DNA from 3 places in the Chryseobacterium sp. UF-290 genome. Region 3 is predicted to be linked to each of the others. Evidence: riboswitches for the same ligand, from Rfam matches in the RefSeq annotation. Region 3 holds a riboswitch; each other region holds the start of a gene.
The links. Region 3 has a riboswitch for cobalamin ahead of metE (5-methyltetrahydropteroyltriglutamate--homocysteine S-methyltransferase). Riboswitches for the same ligand answer to the same signal wherever they lie in the genome.
Positions count from the first base shown of each region.

Region 1: linked by a shared signal. The riboswitch ahead of AC4IF5_RS01915 (T9SS type A sorting domain-containing protein) and the one ahead of metE (5-methyltetrahydropteroyltriglutamate--homocysteine S-methyltransferase) in region 3 are both predicted to bind cobalamin.
Region 2: linked by a shared signal. The riboswitch ahead of AC4IF5_RS06415 (TonB-dependent receptor plug domain-containing protein) and the one ahead of metE (5-methyltetrahydropteroyltriglutamate--homocysteine S-methyltransferase) in region 3 are both predicted to bind cobalamin.

Region 1 is NZ_JBSICB010000001.1:448,113-453,193, reverse strand. Features, by position in the region: gene dnaG (DNA primase) at 1-1,368, shown strand, start outside; gene clpP (ATP-dependent Clp endopeptidase proteolytic subunit ClpP) at 1,481-2,167, shown strand; gene AC4IF5_RS01915 (T9SS type A sorting domain-containing protein) at 2,279-3,391, opposite strand; cobalamin riboswitch at 3,462-3,654, opposite strand; gene AC4IF5_RS01910 (hypothetical protein) at 4,150-4,431, opposite strand; gene tpiA (triose-phosphate isomerase) at 4,458-5,081, opposite strand, start outside.
Region 2 is NZ_JBSICB010000004.1:204,204-209,284, forward strand. Features, by position in the region: gene AC4IF5_RS06400 (MbnP family protein) at 1-240, shown strand, start outside; gene AC4IF5_RS06405 (cytochrome-c peroxidase) at 233-1,282, shown strand; gene AC4IF5_RS06410 (transporter) at 1,294-2,241, shown strand; cobalamin riboswitch at 2,380-2,565, shown strand; gene AC4IF5_RS06415 (TonB-dependent receptor plug domain-containing protein) at 2,749-4,713, shown strand; gene AC4IF5_RS06420 (YncE family protein) at 4,710-5,081, shown strand, end outside.
Region 3 is NZ_JBSICB010000020.1:72,608-77,688, forward strand. Features, by position in the region: gene AC4IF5_RS18510 (DEAD/DEAH box helicase) at 1-955, shown strand, start outside; cobalamin riboswitch at 1,377-1,562, shown strand; gene metE (5-methyltetrahydropteroyltriglutamate--homocysteine S-methyltransferase) at 1,735-4,038, shown strand; gene AC4IF5_RS18520 (hypothetical protein) at 4,644-5,081, shown strand, end outside.

The sequences.
Region 1 (5,081 bases), on a different contig from region 3:
GTCATTTTCCCGATCCATAGTTTTTCAGGAAGGGTTTTAGGTTTTGGAGCCAGGATTCTGAAGAATAATGTTAAAACAGCAAAGTATCTCAACTCACCGGAAACGGAGATCTACCATAAATCCAATGTCCTTTATGGATTAAACCAAAGTAAGCAGGCTATTTCGAGAAAGAACGGCTGTCTTTTGGTAGAAGGGTATATGGATGTGATCTCACTTCATATGGCCGGAATAGAAAATGTGGTGGCAAGTTCCGGAACTTCTCTGACTACTGAGCAGATCAAGCTGATCAAAAGGCTTACGGAAAACGTAACCATTCTTTTCGACGGAGATAATGCCGGCATCAAAGCCAGTTTCCGAAGCATTGATATGCTGCTGACAGAGGGAATGAATATCCGTGTCCTGCTTTTCCCGGATGGAGATGACCCGGATTCTTTTGCCAGAAAACATCCACAGGAATATGTTGAAAAATACATCGAAAATGAAGCGATGGATTTCATCGACTTCAAGGCAGAAATCCTGTTGAGAGATGTTGGAAATGATCCTATCAAAAAGGCTGAAGCGATACGGGATATTGTAAAATCGGTTTCCTTTGTGCAGAATGCTCTGAAAAGAGAAGTCTATCTGAAGGAAGTTTCCAATAAATTCGGGCTTTCTGAGCAGAGTCTTTTCAATGAGCTGGATGTTCAGAAGCAGATTACCCAGAACCAGACGCATCATGTTCAGCAGCAAAAAGAAAAAGCTGCACCAAAGATGGAGATCGTTCCTTTGGACAAGGAAAAAGAAGATCCATTCCTCTTCGATTTACTGTTTATGGAGAATAAACTGGTAGATCATATGCTGATGTTCGGCGATATCGTTCTGAAACGCAGAAATGAAAAGAATGAGGAATACCAGATCACGGTCATTGAAGAGATCCTGCACCATTTTGAAGAGGAGCAGTATACATTTTTAGTTAAAGAAAATGAGATCATTATCAATCAGGTGAGGGAGGGGATTCAGAAAGATGAGCTCAGAAGTGGAAACTTTTTTGTATCTTTTATGGATGAAGAGATCACAACGAAGGTGGTAGACGCCCTGATCCCTATGGATGAGCTTGAAAACTGGGCTTCCAGAAATATTTACCCGCCGAATTATGGTGATAAGGTGGCAGATCAGATCAAAGGGGATGTTTTATTGCATAAATACCGGTATATTGATTATCTGATCACGGAAACGGCAAAGGAGCTCGACCAGTACAGCAATACCGATGAAATGAAGTATTATGAACTGATCAAAAAGATCACTTTGCTGAAGCAGGCCTCGATACGGCTAAGCAATATTATCGAATATTCACCGATCAAAGGGATCTATGCGGATCGAAAGAGATAGTTTAAAGACAAATATTTTTGTATTCTGTGACAAAAAGTCCTATAAAATTTTAGGAATAAATATTGTAATTTAAACTTTGAAAATTTTTGTTAAAATAATACATAATAGAAATATGGACATTAAAAAGGAATTCAGAGATTTCTCTGTAAAACATTTAGGAAACAACGGTCTGGTTACCGATCAGTATATGGGAATGTATGGCCCGACGAATCTTACTCCATACATCATGGAAGAAAGAAGATTGAACGTTGCTCAGATGGACGTTTTCTCCCGTCTGATGATGGACAGAATTATCTTCCTGGGAACAGGAATTGATGATCAGGTAGCGAACATCGTTACGGCGCAGCTTTTATTCCTTGAAAGTGCAGATCCTTCAAAAGATATTCAGATCTATATCAATTCGCCTGGTGGTAGTGTGTATGCCGGATTAGGTATTTACGACACAATGCAGATCATCAAGCCTGATGTAGCAACAATCTGTACAGGTATGGCTGCTTCAATGGGAGCGGTGTTATTGGTTGCCGGAGAAAAAGGAAAACGTTCCGCGCTTAAGCATTCAAGAGTAATGATTCACCAGCCTTCAGGAGGAGCGCAAGGGGTTGCTTCTGATATGGAGATCAACTTGAGAGAGATGTTAAAATTAAAGCAGGAGCTTTATGAAATCATCGGTCACCATTCAGGACAGACTTACGAGTGGGTTGAAAAATCTTCTGACAGAGACTACTGGATGACTTCTGAAGAAGCCAAAGGCTATGGAATGGTAGATGAGGTTTTACAGAGAGCCGCAGATAAAAAATAATTGATCATAAAATCATAGTAAAAACGCATCCAATGGATGCGTTTTTTGTTTTGCCACTAATCTGCGGATTTTTAGATTTTAATAAAAAAACGCCTTAAAAAGGCGCTATTACTATTTTTTCACGATCTTATGTATCGTTGAATGATCAGATGTTTTAATCTCAATGAAATAACCTCCTGAGCTTAAAGGCTGAATATTGATCTTAGTTTCCCGGGATGTCATTACTTTCTGACCTGAAGCGGAATAGATATTTACCTCTTTAACTTTCCCAGGGGTGTCGATCTGAATGAAATCACTTGCAGGGTTAGGATAAATACCAACTACTTTTCTATTAACATTAGCAACTCCCAGTGTGGCATTCGAAGCTTCTGTTGGAGTAAAAGGTCTTCTCTGTCCAAAGCTTAATCCTAACCAATCATTATTACCCAATTGAATCTGGGAAAGATCGGCTTTATTCTGCCAGCTTGATAGATCTTTTCCTTTGTATAATTTCCAGCTGTCAGGTCCGGAAGTATTGCCGGTGAAACTGTTCAGCGACAGTGTGGAAATCTGGTTATTAGCTGAGGTAAAATTAAAATACGAAGCCTGTGACTGAATGAGCTGTAAAGCCTGCTCAGCTGTTAATACCCCGTTATATTGTATTCCAAACACAAAAGAATTACCATTGCCGTTAGCATTATCTGTTCCGAAATCAATAACGACAAGGCTTTTATTAGCTCCGGCTCCGATCCAGTTGGTTATCTGAGATGAAGTATACCATTGGGAACTGTAGGCAGGAACAGGTATGGATGGAGGAATGTCCATATCATCCAAACCATATTTGATACCAAACCATAACCCATCTGTTAAATCAACATAACCTGCGCCATTATTGTTATTAGACATATTTTCCGCATCTGATCCGATCCAGGGTATCCAGGAATCATCGGTGCTTGGAGTATGGTGGTTGTATTTGAAGCTGTATAGAAATCCTGATAAAATATCCGCTTCCATTTTAGGTTCTGCTGATATAATAGCATTCATCATATCTTCCGCCTTTAAATTGTCAGCATCAAAGCGATATCCCCATGCATAAGATTTAGGAGTATTGCTGTCATTAAAGTCGGCAATGAAATAAGCCTTCTTAGAACCGGTTCCTACCCAGAATTTAATGTCGCTTTCTGTAAATTGGGCCGACAGGAACTGCATTACAAGCAGTAAGAAAAAGAAATAGATTTTCCTCATGATATATTTAAATTAAAGTTTTATTCCCGAAACTCAGTTGCAGGTAAAGCATAAAGCCTTTATTCCTGAAATTAAAAATGCATTCAAGGCAGGTCTCCTGGCTCACATCCTATAGCAGACCTTCCCGGATTTGCAATCCAGTGGTATGTAAAGCTACAGGTGAAACAGTTTACAGTTGCGGGTACAGCTCAAGAATTGAATAGTATATTCTCACTTGATTCCCTATTAATGAACAGCGTTCAACCTTAAATCGCCGCAAATATATCATATAAATTTTTGATGTTTATTTTGTGAATTATACAGCTGTTTTCCGTTATTATGCTATTCGGTATATCCACCGGGGAATGTTTTTTTCAAATTAATAAAGAATCTGTGCCTGTATTTTTATTTTCGGATCGTAATGAGGAATACTGATGTTTATATTTAATTCACTTTACAGGTTGTATTGTTAAAGTACAATTGTCATTGTATTTAAGATCAGTTTATAATCAATGTATACTTTCGCAGCCATAAAAGAAAATATGAAAAAGTATTATTATTTGTTTTGGTGCTGGCGCATTGACATCATGTAAAGATGATACAGGTAATAAATAACCATGACAGAAATGGAAACCCTAAAGCGAAGATCTTGCCTAAAACAGGTAAGGCAGATAAAGGAACGATGTACGTAGTCGATATTCAGTAATTCAATAATTAGATTTTTTTAAAGGAAACGGCGGAATCGAAGATTCCGCCGTTTTTTATTTTTATAATATTTTTTAGCTAGCTTCTCTCTTTTTAAAGAAAATTCTATAAATTAAAAACGTTTGTATTAAAACGTTGCCTATAAATATTAATACTGTTTGATAAGTCGGAATGGCAGCATAAAAAGGCAGTGATTTATTAAATAAAATTGCCGGAGAACTTACCAGGGCCTTTATCAAAAGTAAAGGATAATTTAAAAAAACAGGTTTTAAACCAATTAAAAACTGATCATAAATACAGACATAAATTATATCAAATAAAAGAATTCCAAAGAATATTAAAATAATTTTTTTCATGTCTATACAATTAAGATTCTTTTATTTTAATTAAAAGCCTCAATAATTTTAGAGAAATCTTCCAGCTTTAAAGCTGCTCCTCCGATAAGACCTCCGTCGATATCAGGCTGAGAGAAGATCTCTTTTGCATTATCAGGTTTTACAGAACCTCCGTAAAGAATAGAAACCTCATCAGCAACTTCCTGTCCGTATTTGGAAGCAATGATATTTCTGATGTGAGCGTGGATTTCCTGAGCCTGTTCCGGTGTTGCTGTTTCTCCGGTTCCGATAGCCCAAACCGGTTCGTAAGCGATCACTACCTTTTTGATCTCATCAGCAGAAAGTGTGAAAAGTGCCACTTCAGTCTGATTCTTTACCACTTCAAGATGTTGTCCTGCCTTTCTCTGCTCAAGCGTTTCTCCGTTACAGTAGATAGGCGTAAGACCTTTATCCAAAGCCAATTTGATCTTTCTGTTGCAGTGAGAATCTGTTTCTCCGTGGTATTGTCTTCTTTCAGAGTGACCGATCAGTGACCCGTTTGCATCGATAGATTCCAGCATATCCGCAGAGATCTCACCTGTGTAAGCACCACTTTCATGCTCGCTCATATCCTGAGAAAAGACCCCGATTTCATCCTTTTCAAAGATATCCTTTGCCATCATCAGATACAA
Region 2 (5,081 bases), on a different contig from region 3:
AACAACACTCCGGATCTATACCGTGAAATTACGCTGAACTTACCTACAACAGCAAGAGTTACCGGGCAGATACGCCCTTCTATCCATATTCTTGCAGACCTGAATCAGTTTTTGAGCGGAGATAAAGCTCTTACATTGACAACAGCGAATGATATGATGATGGGATCAGGCGTGCACCTTATGGATGTGACGAATAATATTACAAAAATGTTTAAAGTAGATCACGTTCATAATGATTAATTTTTTGTTTAAAACCATACTTGTTCTATTGGTACTTTTAGTAAGCTGTATTTCCTGTTCCGATGAGGTCATTCAGCCATTGGAAAAAGATGAAGCTTACAATCTGCAGTTTCCTTCTTACTTCCCGGAGATGACTTTTGATCAATCGGTGAATCCGGTGACAAAAAATGGAGTAGAATTGGGACGGAAATTATTTTATGAGGGCAGGCTTTCCGGGAACAATACCATTTCATGCGGATTTTGCCATATCCAGGAAAATGCGTTTACCCATCACGGGCATACGGTGAGCCACGGTGTTGATGACAGGATCGGGATCAGAAACGCACCACCTCTTCAAAACATGGCTTTTTTGAAGAGATATATGTGGGATGGAGTGATCCATAATCTGAACGAGCAGCCTATTAGCCCGATTACGGATGTCAATGAAATGGACAGCTCCATTCCGGAAGCCATTTCGAAGATCAAAAACGATCAGAAATATAAAAAACTTTTTATGGCTGCCTACGGAGATGAAGCCATTACAGGGGAGAGGATTCTGAAGGCATTATCCCAGTTTATGACCTCATTGATATCAGCGGATTCAAAATATGACAGGTTCAGACAGGGAAAAGAGCAGTTTACTACTGAAGAATCTCAGGGAATGACCTTATTTAATCAGAAATGTGCTTCTTGTCATAGCGGAGAGCTGTTCACTGATGAAAGCTTCAGGAATACAGGAATGTATTATAATACCGGATTTAAAGATGCGGGAAGGTATCGTGTTACCCTTACTCAGGCTGATTGGATGAAATTCAGGGTTCCAAGTTTAAGAAACATTGAATATACGGCTCCCTATATGCATGACGGAAGATTTTACACCCTGGAGGCCGTGCTAAATTTCTATTCTGATCATGTGGAAGATAATCCCAATCTGGACCCACAGCTCAAACAGAATGGTCATACGGGAATTGCAATGAGTGATCAGGAAAAGCAGCTTATTATCGCTTTCCTGAAAACATTGTCCGATAAGAATTTTATATCCAATCCAAAATTTGCAGAATAATTTAAGAAAACATGAAGAAGATCATATTGATAATAGGTCTGGCTGTATTTAATATGAACCAGGCAAAGACGGTCAGAGACAGTGCTTATATTGTTCCGGAAAGCTTCAGCCGGATCAGTTTTTATGAAGATTGTGATGCATGTGGCTGTGCGGCAGGAAACGGTTCATCCGGTTTTGAATCTTTATTGAATCCACAGTTTATCGGGATCAAATACTTTGCCCAGCATTATAAGGCAAAAGAAAACTTATTTGTAAAAGACCTGACTCAGGATCAGTATTTCAATACATTACAGCTTTGGGGTAAGATTCCGGTGACGGAAAAATTGAGTGTTTATGCAAGTCTGCCATTCCATTTTCATGAAAAAAAAACAATGCAGGGGGATATCAGGATCAATGGGATTGGTGATCTGAACCTGATGGGAATTTACCGGTTAATAGGTTCTAAAGATAATTTTCATCAGCTGAGTGGAGGGCTGGGAGTGAAAGTTCCTCTCGGTAAGTTCGATGAAAAAGGAATATCAGGAGTCAATCCCAGCTTTCAGCTGGGAACCGGAAGCTGGGATTATCAGGCTGCTCTGAACTATAAATTTCAAAAAAACAAGATTGCGGTATTGATCAATACGGATTACACCATCAAGACAGAAAACAAAAAGCATTACCGCTTCGGAAATCAGTGGAATTATGCAGCCACAGGTTTTTATCAGATTACAGGAAATGAAAAGACTGTATTTTCTGTTAAGACCGGGCTTCAGGGAGAAGTCTACGCTCAAAATAAACAGTTTGGTGAAGGGCTGCCTAATACTTCCGGAAGCGCATTGTATGGAAAGCTGGGATTTGAAGCTTCCTATAAAAGGTTCAGCCTGGGAAGCGAAGTCATGCTTCCGGTGTATACCCATCTGGCGGGAGGAGATATCGAGGCGAAATCAAGGTTCAGTATTTTCCTGAATATCGGGATATAGCTGAGAATGTAAACAATTGTTCCTGCTACGGATGTACGAATAAAAGGATTTGTGCATTCGTGGCAGTTTTTATTTCTTTTGGTATATTTATAATATTGTGAATCATTTCGTTGTTGACGAATATATATTAATAATTGTCTATATTTGCCGAAATTTGGTGAGCCGTAAAAAGCTCTTAAAAGGGAATCCGGTGGAAATCCGGAACAGACCCGCTGCTGTAAGCTCCGCACCAGAGTTTTTGAAGAATATATCCACTGTTTTTTTAATGGGAAGGATTTCAAAAATGGAGTAAGTCAGAAGACCTGCCAGAAAATTAAACGTTTGACGCTTTCGTGGAATAAAGCTTAGGACAACAATGATTCTGTGCAGTGATCACTGTACTTTGTCGTTGCTTTCTTATATCCATTGGCGTCATCATTATCCATGAATGAGCTAATGGTGGCAAAACTGATTATATCTCAATTTCATAAAATTGTTTTCACCGCTTTGGTGTTAACATCTCAATTCTTGTTTTCCCAAACAAAGAAAAAGGACAGTCTCAAAGAAGAAGCGATCAAAGCTGTCGAAATCTATAAAAAGAATTTTAAGGAAATCCTTCCGGCACAGACATTACAGGGTGAGGAGCTTGAAAGGCTGAACAGCCAGTCGGTAGCTGATGCCTTGCGGTATTTTTCCGGGATACAGATCAAGGATTATGGAGGTATGGGCGGCCTGAAAACGGTGAATATCCGGAGTATGGGAAGCCAGCATGTAGGCGTTTTCTATGATGGTATCCAGCTGGGAAATGTGCAGAACGGTATTGTAGATCTTGGAAAATTTTCATTGGATGATATAGAATCGGTTTCTTTGTATAATGGTCAGAAAAGTGAGATTTTCCAGCCGGCAAAAGACTTCGGATCTTCAGGGTCAGTTTATCTTCAGCCTAAAACACCTGTTTTTAAGGGAGATCAAAAAACGAACTTGACGCTTAAGCTCAAATTAGGCTCCATCAGTTTATTTAATCCTTCGTTCCGTCTGGAACAAAAGCTTTCAGACAGGGTTTCTGCAAGTTTCAGTTCGGAGTTTTTACAGAGCGACGGACTATATAAGTATAAATATGAGAAGAAAAATTCTGACGGATCTATTGCCAATGATACCATTGCGAGAAGATACGATTCTTATATCAGAGCCAAACGTTTTGAAACCAGTTTTCACGGGACCATTGATGAAGGAAGCTGGAATGTGAGGGGGTATGGTTATATTTCAGATCGTGGGATTCCTACCGCCATTGTCAATAATGATTTTGGACCTAAAGGGCAGCAGATGCTGGATGAAAATTATTTTGTTCAGGCCGGTTTCAGGAAAAAACTGTTTCCAAAATTTGAAACCCAGGTTAAAGCCAAATTCGCATATGATTATACAAGATTCCTGGACACAGTTAATGTCGCGACAACAGCTCTTCCCATAGATAATGCTTATGTACAGAGAGAGCTGTATTTTTCCACATCAAATATTTATTCCATTAATAAAGACTGGGATGTAAGTGCCAGCTTTGATTTTCAGTATAATAATCTGGATGCCAGCCTTAGGGATTTTTCATATCCTACCCGCTATACTTCATTGCTTGCCTTTGCTACAACCTATCAGTGGAAAGGATTTAAGTTTTTGGGAAGCGTTCTCGGAACCTTTGTCCACGAAAATGTAAAAATGAATGCCAAGTCTCCTGATAAAACTGAATGGACACCTTCTGTATTTTTGAGCTATCAGCCTTTTGATGCAAAAGATTTTACGGTACGGGCTTTTTATAAAAGAGTTTTCAGAATGCCGACTTTCAATGATCTGTATTACACTATGATCGGAAACACAATGCTGAAACCTGAATATACGAATCAATATGATGCCGGCTTCACTTACCAGAAATTGTATGATCATAAAGTTTTTAAAGGGATTTATGTGAAAGTGGACGGATATTATAATGAAGTCGAAGATAAGATTGTCGCTGTTCCTACCACTAATCTTTTCAGATGGATGATGACAAACCTGGGTAATGTAAAGATCATAGGTGCAGATGTGAATGTCCGGGCTGAATTTGATATCAATAAAGTTAAACTGAAACCTCTGGTAAGCTATACCTACCAGAGAGCGGGAGATTTTACCGATAAAAAAGAAAGCTATTATGGAGACCAGATTCCTTATGTGCCATGGCATGCTGTAACTTTTACCATGATGGCAGATTATAAGGACTGGAGTTTCAATTACAGCTTTATGTACACCGGAGAACGCTATGATGCGCAGCTGAATAATATCCGTGCCAATTATCTTCAGCCGTGGTATACTCATGACATATCAATTCAGAGAAAATTCAACTGGCATTCCCATCAGTTCAAGGTCAGTTTTGAGGTCAATAACATGCTTGATCAATATTATGACGTGGTAAGGAACTATCCGATGCCCGGAAGAAATTTTAAACTTATTGTAAGCTTTATACTATGAAAAAACTAAACTTTTGCCTGCTGGCTCTTACCATCTTCTTTCTGTTCTCCTGCCGGACAGATGATTATGTGGTTCCTTCAGAAAAAAATGAAGTAGGTACCGGAGAAGATACTCCCATCAAAGGATTTTATCTTCTGAATGAAGGAAATATGGGCAGCAACAAGTGTACGCTCGATTATTTCGATTATGCTACCGGAACTTATCATAAAAATATTTACGCAGAGATCAACCCGAGTGTGGTAAAAGAGTTGGGTGATGTAGGAAATGATATCATGATCTACGGAAGCAAAATGTATGTGATTGTGAATGTTTCCAATAAAATTGAAGTACTGGAAGCTAAGACTGCAAAACGTATCAAGACCATACAG
Region 3 (5,081 bases):
CAAAATGTTGACTGGGCAGGCAGATGTTACTCCAGATATATCAGAAAACTTATGGAGTACTTTTTTCCTGTGTGTGCCTGTAGTTTCCACCACTCTGGCTTCAGCCGGCAGACTGTTTCCAAACCGGGTTCAGAACCAGATTGGCTGGCTTCTGATCGATGAGGCAGGCCAGGCAACTCCTCAATCTATTGCGGGGAGCCTTTACCGCTCAAAACGAAGCATTATTATCGGAGATCCCTTGCAGGTAGAACCGGTAGTGACCATTCCTACGGGGCTGGTTTTCAAATTGAGAAAGCAGGAAAATGTAGAGTCCATATGGTCTCCGTCACAAACTTCTGCCCAGCAGCTGGCTGACAGAATTTCTGTAAAAGGAACCTATATGAAGAACGGTTCTTCTGATATCCCCATCTGGACAGGATTTCCGTTGCGTACGCACAGAAGATGTGATGATCCGATGTTTACTATTGCTAACAAGATCGCTTATGGAGGACAGATGGTGAAAGCTACCGTTGATGAGGTTGATAAAGAATATCTTGGGAAATCGCAATGGTTCCATGTGGCAGATGAAAATCCTCCTATTAATAAGCATGCATTAAAAGATGAAATAGAAGAACTGAAGCTTAAAATAGACCAGCTTCAGAAAACAGGATATAATGGGAATATTTACGTTATTTCCCCTTTTAAATCTGTGGCCGACAAATGTAATCAGGAATTTCATTACAGCTCTCAGATCTCCTGTGGGACCATTCATAAATTCCAGGGGAAAGAGGCAGATGTTGTATTCCTGGTATTGGGAGGGGATCCAAAATCTTCCGGAGCACGAAATTGGGCCTCCGAAAAGCCCAATATGCTGAACGTAGCCCTTACCAGAGCGAAAAAAAGAATTTATGTCATTGGAAATAAAACATTGTGGGGGCAGTGCTCTTATTTCGATGTGATGGCCAAAACACTGTAGTAGAGAAGATGTCCGGTTGGCAAATGGTAAATTGGAGACATATGTGGTCATATCCCGGAGCTGAGCTTTCAGAAGGAAATCAAAATCTCCTGAGATCATATGTGACTTTCCTTTTTTAATTAAAACAGACGAAGGGAGAGAGATTATCTTAGGATCTTTACCGTTAGTTTTGCATTTTTCGGAGGAGCCTTGGTAACAGTATATTGTTGTCATCGGATTTTTCCGCAGAATATTATTCTTTTAAATTACTAAAATAGCTTTTGTTTTAGAATTATATTCTTTTTAATTCTGTTTATTGAGTTTAATTTGCTTAATATAGTGGATGTTGTTGTTTGTTTATTCTGTATGATTAATTTTACACAAAATTAAAATCTTTTTACATCTATCGAATGATATGGGTAAAAGATACAGTTCTTTATCAACTTCATCAAACAGGAAAGGTTTTACTTAAGGTAGATTAATAGGGAATCGTGTGAGAATCACGAGCTGTCGCGCAACTGTAAGTAACATACGAGAGGTTTCTGTCCCTGGATATCCACTGCCTGAAGCGGGAAGGATGACGGAAACCGTTACAAGCCAGGAGACCTGCCTTTACTGAATTGACAATGCTTTCGCGGTTTGAAGCTTAGGGTCATACAGATGATATGTTGAGTTGTGCATTTTCTTTGAAGAGAAATTGTATTGTTCAGTATGTCATTGTTTTCCAGAAATTTCCGTAAAAGCATTGCGAAGCGTTTTAAAGAGCTTGAAAATTAAGTTTAATTAAAAAGTTTAAAAAAATGCAAACTCACATTCTGGGCTATCCGCGTATTGGTAGCAAGAGAGAACTTAAAAAAGCCTGCGAACAGTATTGGTCAGGCAAAATTGTTTTGGAAGAACTTCTTACTATAGGAAGAAATATCTGTAACCAAAACTGGAATATTCAGAAAGAAGCCGGTATAGATCTTATTCCCTGTAATGATTTTTCATATTATGATCAGGTTCTGGATATGAGCTTAATTGTAGGGGCTATCCCTGCACGTTATCACGAAGTAGTGCTTAAAAAAAATAATTCTGAGCTGGATCTTTATTTTGCAATGGCAAGAGGATATCAGAAAGAAGGATTAGATATCACAGCCATGGAAATGACTAAATGGTTTGATACCAATTATCATTATATTGTTCCTGAGTTCTACAAAGATCAGCAGTTTAAGCTGAGTTCAGATAAAATATTCAACGAATTTGCCGGAGCCAGACAGGCTGGGATCAATGCGAAACCGGTAATCATTGGACCTGTTTCCTATCTTCTTTTAGGAAAAGAAAAAGAAGAGGGGTTTGATAAACTGGATCTGGCAGGAAACCTTCTTCCGGTTTATACGGAGATTTTAACAAAACTTCAGGAGCAGGGGGCAGAATGGATACAGTTTGATGAGCCGTTTTTGGCTTTGGATATAACGGAAAAAGCAAAAGAAACATATCGGTGGGTCTATTCCGAACTAAGAAAGTATTTTCCGAAGCTTAAGCTTATTGTTGCCACTTATTTTGAAGGATTAAAGGATAATCTATCTCTTGCCGTTTCACTTCCTGTGAATGTTCTTCATATAGATCTCGTTAGAAATCCGGAGCAGCTGGATGATGTGCTCAAGGTGATCCCTGAAAGCTTAAGCCTTTCATTGGGGCTTGTTGACGGAAGAAATATCTGGAAAAACGATCTTGAAAGATCTCTGAATTTCATTAAAAGAACAGCCGGGAAGTTAGGAAAGGAAAGAGTTTTTATAGCACCGTCCTGCTCATTGCTCCATTCACCATGTGACTTGGATTTTGAGACGGGTCTTAACGCCGAAATTAAAAACTGGCTGTCTTTTGCAAAGCAGAAAGTGAAAGAAGTGGTCATCCTTAAAGAGCTTATTGCCGGAACGGAGGATAAAAATATCCTTATAGATTTTGAAGAAAATAAAAAAGCGGTTGCAGGAAGAAAAAGCTCCTCTCTTATCCATAATGAAAAAGTGAAGCAAAGAGCTAAAGCCGTTACTGAAGAAGATGCTCAAAGAAAAAATGACTTTAAGATCCGTAAACAGGAGCAGCAAAAAGTATTACAGCTGCCTTTGTTTCCTACAACCACGATCGGTTCGTTTCCACAGACTGCAGAAGTAAGAAGCTGGAGGGCCAGATTCAAAAAAGGAGAGCTGACCTACGCACAATATGATGCTTTGCTGAAAGAAGAAACCCAAAGAACGATTCGCTGGCAGGAAGAGATAGGAATTGATGTATTGGTTCACGGAGAATTTGAACGGAATGATATGGTGGAATATTTCGGAGAACAGCTGGAAGGATTCATATTTACCAGGAATGGCTGGGTACAAAGCTATGGAAGCCGTTGTGTAAAGCCTCCCGTTATTTTCGGTGATGTATCACGACCGGATCCGATGACGGTTTACTGGTCTCAATATGCTCAATCTCAGACTCAAAAGTGGGTGAAAGGGATGCTGACAGGGCCTGTTACTATTTTGCAATGGTCTTTCGTGCGTGATGACCAGCCCCGCTCTGAAACCTGTAAGCAAATTGCTTTGGCGATCCGTGATGAAGTGGTGGATCTTGAAAAAGCAGGGATCAGGATCATCCAGATTGATGAGCCGGCTATCAGAGAAGGACTGCCTTTAAGAAGAGCAGACTGGCAGCGTTATCTTCAGTGGGCGGTGGAAGCCTTCAGGATCTCAGCCAGTGGAGTGGAAGATGCCACTCAGATCCATACCCATATGTGCTATTCGGAATTCAATGATATTATTGAAAATATTGCAGATATGGATGCTGATGTGATCACCATAGAATGTTCCCGTTCTCAGATGGAGCTATTGAATGCCTTTGCTGATTTCCAATATCCGAATGAAATAGGCCCAGGCGTCTATGATATCCATTCACCAAGAGTTCCATCGAAAGAAGAAATGATCGAACTGCTGAGAAAAGCCCAGAAGGTAATCCCTGCAAGCCAGCTCTGGGTAAATCCTGACTGCGGATTAAAGACAAGGCATTGGGAAGAAACCGAAAAGGCTTTAGTAGCGATGGTTGCGGCGGCAAAAGAAGCTTCAATTGAGTATGCTATTTAAAAGAATTACAGATATTAATACTCTTCCATAAAGTTCAGAACGTGTCATGATATTCATGGCACGTTCTGTTCTTATATAGAGCAATAATGTATGAATATATTATATTTTGTCTTCAACATTTTAGAAGCGATATCAGTTTTAAAGAATGCTGTCTTTAAAGAATATCTGCTACAGATCAGGATACTTCCACTGCAATGATCTCCTTTTTCCTTTCCCTTATTTCGGGTGGAGGATCAGGTTGGGTGGTGTAGGGAAAAGACATTCAGTTTTGTGTGGAAAGCTTTAAAGAAGATATATATTAAAGGTAGTAATTATGGAGGGTATTTTACTAATACTTATTTTTATTTTCCCTCTTTTTAAATAAGTTGAATTCACAATTTATTACCACACATCACTTTTTTTAATACCCCAAACTCTAATTGGATCAAAACATGGGGCTAATTTATATTTTATTGTAAATCAGTGTTTTGTAAAATTATTTTTTACTTTTAACGTATCTGTGACGTATGTTATTGTGCTCTTGAAGGGTACTTGTAGCGTATCTCATTTCTTGGGCTGTGATCAAAATAACTCTAATCTTGCACATGATTTTTTAAACGATCAATATGCATTTAAAAAGAACAGTTACAGCCATAATGAAAGCACCCCGGATGCTTCTTTTGCTATGCTGTTTTTTTTACCCTATGTGTGCACAGGTATATATTGAGAAAGGAACTGAGCTGAGTATAAAAGATAGTGCTTTTTACAGCATAGAAGAAAAACTCTCTAAACCGGATCCGGTACTGTATATCGTTGAAGGAACTGAAATCCATAATGTGGAGAAGATTTCTGATGTTAAAATAATAGCTCTCCGCAAAGCTGAATCAGGAGATTCAAATAGATCTCTTTTAACTAAAACTGATAGAAGAAATGCAGCAATACCGAAAGTAACAAGAGAAAAACAGAAGGCCGAAGTATTGTCTGTACAGCCTGAAGCTTATATATCACAAAATGGATCTTCTGTTCTTAATGTTTCTGAGTATGCTGAAGGTAGTGTGGTCTTT